DNA from 2 places in the Metabacillus sp. KH_069 genome. Region 2 is predicted to be linked to the other one. Evidence: a T-box and tRNA genes for the amino acid it is inferred to sense, from the RefSeq annotation. Region 2 holds a T-box; the other holds one or more tRNA genes.
What was found. A T-box is a leader RNA that pairs with one kind of tRNA and senses whether it is charged. The one in region 2 lies ahead of ileS (isoleucine--tRNA ligase), so its partner is inferred to be a tRNA-Ile.

Region 1 (2,355 bases), 1.7 Mb from region 2:
CTGAAGATTTTAGTTAAGAGGTTAATTGGAGAGTTAGAGAGCTTTGGAAGATAGTTGGAGACTAGTTAAAAGTTAAGTGTTTCATCAAGGCACTTGCATAAACGGCCAAAGGCAACTATAAGAGCTTATTGTTTGTAGAATATTGACTGAAGGGTTAGTTAGGAGTGGTTCCATACAGGCGCAGAGAAAGGATAGGAGATGGTTGAGACAGATAGTAAAGGGGATGGGTTCATATAACCTTTAAGTATTAAAAGATTCTCTTACACAACTTTTAAAATTAAAAGGCTGTATTTTCATAGATTGTTGTTTTCGAGTATAAATGTTGTCCGTTACTTTCTGCTGCAGGAACTTGCTTTCTGCGATCCTGTTGGGAGCCTACCCGGCTTGCCTACTGGTTTTATGGTCTGAGGACAAAAATCCAGAATGGCAGCTGTAAAATGGAATCAAATACGCTGTTTGAGGACAAATATCCAGAATGGCGGCTGCGAAATGGAATCAACAACGCTGTTTGAGGACAAATATCCAGAAAGGCGGCTGCAAAATGGAATCAATCATTTCCCTCTGTTTCCCGCAGGAATCAAGTTCCTTTCGCTACAATCCACTTAAAGTTTTTAACATTTAGTCTAATAGCAACTATATTTACGAACAGAGCCAATTAAAAAGAGTGCTGCACTATGTGCAGCACTCTTTCAAGTATGACCCGTACGGGATTCGAACCCGTGTTACCGCCGTGAAAGGGCGGTGTCTTAACCGCTTGACCAACGGGCCAAAAACAAGGCTTTCTGGCGGAGAAGGAGGGATTTGAACCCTCGCGCCGCTTACGCGACCTACACCCTTAGCAGGGGCGCCTCTTCAGCCACTTGAGTACTTCCCCAGATATGGCTCCGCAGGTAGGACTCGAACCTACGACCGATCGGTTAACAGCCGATAGCTCTACCACTGAGCTACTGCGGAATAATATTGAAACCTTATTTCTCCAAAACAGAAATGGTGGGCCTAAATGGACTCGAACCATCGACCTCACGCTTATCAGGCGTGCGCTCTAACCAGCTGAGCTATAGGCCCATTATGGAGCGGGTGATGGGAATCGAACCCACGACATTAGCTTGGAAGGCTAGAGTTTTACCATTAAACTACACCCGCAATATGAATATAAAAATGGGGCGACTGATGGGAATCGAACCCACGAATGCCAGAGCCACAATCTGGTGCGTTAACCACTTCGCCACAACCGCCACTATTATATTTGTTTAGCATTTACAACATTAAAGTAAATGGTGGCTTGGGACGGAATCGAACCGCCGACACAAGGATTTTCAGTCCTTTGCTCTACCGACTGAGCTACCAAGCCATTTTATAATTTGTAGTACAATAATGTTACATTCTTGAAACCTTCGCCCAAATTTCAGAAAGCTTAGCCAAGAAGCGGCTCAATTTGTGCGCTGATGCTTATGCTTCGAAGCTTATTCGATCGTGCTCTACCGACTGAGCTACCAAGCCATTTGTATGGATAAAAATTTTTACTAACCTTTACATAAAGTAAAAATGGCGGTCCCGACCGGGATCGAACCGGCGATCTCCTGCGTGACAGGCAGGCATGTTAACCGCTACACCACGGGACCATTTGGTTGCGGGGACAGGATTTGAACCTGCGACCTTCGGGTTATGAGCCCGACGAGCTACCAGACTGCTCCACCCCGCGACAATATTAATTAAGTTCATTTAATCCGATTATTATGCTGCGAATCAATCGGCTTGCTGAAGTAAGTTATTCCACTTATCAAAATAAAAATGGAGGAGGTAGAGGGATTCGAACCCCCGCGGGATTTGACTCCCCTGTCGGTTTTCAAGACCGATCCCTTCAGCCGGACTTGGGTATACCTCCGAATGACTAAATAGAATGGTGGACCTTGTAGGACTCGAACCTACGACCGGACGGTTATGAGCCGTCTGCTCTAACCAACTGAGCTAAAGGTCCTTTTTTGGTAGCGGCGGAGGGAGTCGAACCCACGACCTCACGGGTATGAACCGTACGCTCTAGCCAGCTGAGCTACACCGCCCCAGGAACAAAGTCAATTAATTCTATTTAATTGGTGGAGCCTAGCGGGATCGAACCGCTGACCTCCTGCGTGCAAGGCAGGCGCTCTCCCAGCTGAGCTAAGGCCCCTAATTAAAAGTTGGAAATGGTCGGGAAGACAGGATTCGAACCTGCGACCCCTTGGTCCCAAACCAAGTGCTCTACCAAGCTGAGCTACTTCCCGTATATGGCGCGCCCGATAGGAGTCGAACCCATAACCTTTTGATCCGTAGTCAAACGCTCTATCCAATTGAGCTACGGGCGCATGTATAAAATAA
Region 2 (2,355 bases):
TAAAGGATGTTTCGCAACCACCTTTTCGAGCTGTGCACCTTTAAGGGTTTTTGAAACCGTATAAGTTTCCCATTCAAGTTCTTTAGCAACAGTTTCTAAAAGAGCAGATGCAACGATGAAAGAATCATCATTTACAGATACAACACTGTATTCCAGCTCAGGATGAACGGCAATTCCAAGGTTTGCAGGAATCGTCCAAGGTGTTGTCGTCCAAATCACGATTTTTTCTCCGCCGTTTAATACATCATTTCCTTCGTTAACTGTAAACGCTACATAAATGGAAGCAGATCGTTTATCGTAGTATTCGATTTCTGCTTCTGCTAAAGCAGATTCACTTGATGGAGACCAATAAACAGGTTTTAAACCTTTGTAGATATAGCCTTTTTTCGCCATATCACCGAATACTTTAATTTGCTGTGCTTCATATTCAGGGTTTAATGTTACATATGGATTTTCCCAGTCTCCCCGTACGCCAAGGCGCTTGAACTGTTCACGCTGGTTATTGATCTGCTCCCAAGCGTATTCAGCACAAAGCTTGCGGAACTCCGCGACACTTAGTTCTTTCCGGTTCACTTTTTTGTTTTTTGTTAATGCTGTTTCAATTGGAAGACCGTGTGTATCCCAGCCTGGCACGTATGGTGCATTGAAGCCCGTCATTGACTTGTAGCGGACGATAAAATCTTTCAGCACTTTATTTAATGCATGCCCCATATGAATATCGCCATTTGCGTACGGGGGACCATCATGCAAGACGAACATCGGACGATCCTTCGTGCGTTCTTGAACTTTTTGGTAAATATTCATTTCTTCCCATTTTTCCTGCATTTGAGGCTCGCGGTTCGGCAAGTTTCCGCGCATTGGGAATTCAGTTTTTGGCATTAGCAGTGTATCTTTGTACTCCATGGGTATTCCTCCAAACATTTTTTAAATAGGCTTAGATGTCAGCCATTAAATCAGAAAACACAAAAAACCTTCTCATCCCATAAGGGACGAGAAGGTTTTCTCGCGGTACCACCCTTTTAGATAACCGGCATTCTGGTTATCCTCTCGACATTCGTAACGTGAATAACGCGTCTTTGCTTACTTTCTATATTGTTTCAGCAAAAAACTCAAGGGTGATATTCACTCATTCTCCTTTGCCGGGCTTCCACCAGTTCCAGCTCGCTTAAAAAGGATAAAATGAGCTACTCTCCCTCTCATCGTTTCATTTTATGATAATTGTAGTAGTGATCGTATTATATGTGAAACTATGTACGCAAGTCAAGATTACACTTTAGATTCTTCGCGTTCTTCGTAAAGTGCTTCCACTTCATACTCTAATAAATGATCCCAGTCGTCATTTTTAAGGAGATCAAGCTGTGCTTCAATCAGCATTTGGAACCGGGTGCGGAAAACCTTAGACTGCTTTTTGAGCTCTTCAATCTCAACTGCGATTTTTCTTGATTTAGACAGCGATTCATTAATGATGCGGTCTGCATTCTTTTCTGCTTCTTTTACGATTAATTTCGCTTCTTTTTGAGCGTGGCGGCGAACCTCTTCAGCTGCTTCCTGAGCAACTAGAATCGATTTATTTAGTGTTTCTTCAATGTTTGCAAAATGACCAAGCTTCTCGGTCAATTCTCCGACTTTTGATTCAAGTTCTTTGCGTTCGCGAATCGCCATTTCGTAATCCTTTATGACTTGATCAAGGAATTCGTTCACTTCATCTTCATCATAGCCGCGGAAGCCTTTGTTGAATTCTTTGTTATGAATATCTAACGGTGTTAAGGGCACTTGTGCCACCTCCATTATGTATTGAATGAAACGTTTCTTTTAAAACAGTATAATTCATAATTAGACAGAAATGTCAAAATTCCTGCTAAATCCCTAAAATTATTTTTGTTTTCCGATGGTCAGCTTCCATTTTTCCTTCTTTGTTCTGCCATCAATCGACATAAGCCTGGATCTCCCAAACCCTCTGACAGAAAGGGTGTCTCCCTCGCGGCATTCAAAAGAAGTCTGTTCAATCACTTTCCAGTTTACTTTTACATGTCCATTCTGAATGAGCAAGCCGATTTTTTGTCTGGATACATTATAAATAGAAGCTGCAACAGCATCTAACCTTAAGGAGCTCACAGTTACAGACAATTCTTGAATTTCTTCATTATGCGGAATTCTTTCACTCCAGGCAAGCTTGCGAAGCGAAACCTTAGCTCTCCCGATTTCGGTTACATTCATTAAAATAAAATCCTCAACCTCTCCAGCTGCCACAAGCTGAATCCGTTCCCCAAAGAACAAAAGATCTCCAAATTTAGACCGCTTCAGTCCAAGAGACATAAGTGACCCCAAGATATGGCGATGCTCAAGAGAGATAAA

Region 1: it encodes a tRNA-Ile, which carries the amino acid that the T-box ahead of ileS (isoleucine--tRNA ligase) is inferred to sense. The anticodon was not compared.

What each region holds. Positions count from the first base shown of each region.
Region 1 is NZ_CM174460.1:3,542,821-3,545,175, forward strand. Features, by position in the region: tRNA gene AC3ISE_RS17825 (tRNA-Glu) at 697-768, opposite strand; tRNA gene AC3ISE_RS17830 (tRNA-Ser) at 784-874, opposite strand; tRNA gene AC3ISE_RS17835 (tRNA-Asn) at 880-954, opposite strand; tRNA gene AC3ISE_RS17840 (tRNA-Ile) at 989-1,065, opposite strand; tRNA gene AC3ISE_RS17845 (tRNA-Gly) at 1,070-1,143, opposite strand; tRNA gene AC3ISE_RS17850 (tRNA-His) at 1,160-1,235, opposite strand; tRNA gene AC3ISE_RS17855 (tRNA-Phe) at 1,276-1,351, opposite strand; tRNA gene AC3ISE_RS17860 (tRNA-Asp) at 1,547-1,622, opposite strand; tRNA gene AC3ISE_RS17865 (tRNA-Met) at 1,626-1,702, opposite strand; tRNA gene AC3ISE_RS17870 (tRNA-Ser) at 1,793-1,885, opposite strand; tRNA gene AC3ISE_RS17875 (tRNA-Ile) at 1,902-1,978, opposite strand; tRNA gene AC3ISE_RS17880 (tRNA-Met) at 1,984-2,060, opposite strand; tRNA gene AC3ISE_RS17885 (tRNA-Ala) at 2,092-2,167, opposite strand; tRNA gene AC3ISE_RS17890 (tRNA-Pro) at 2,185-2,261, opposite strand; tRNA gene AC3ISE_RS17895 (tRNA-Arg) at 2,266-2,342, opposite strand.
Region 2 is NZ_CM174460.1:1,872,834-1,875,188, reverse strand. Features, by position in the region: gene ileS (isoleucine--tRNA ligase) at 1-903, opposite strand, end outside; T-box leader at 983-1,209, opposite strand; gene AC3ISE_RS09270 (DivIVA domain-containing protein) at 1,267-1,773, opposite strand; gene AC3ISE_RS09265 (YlmH family RNA-binding protein) at 1,873-2,355, opposite strand, start outside.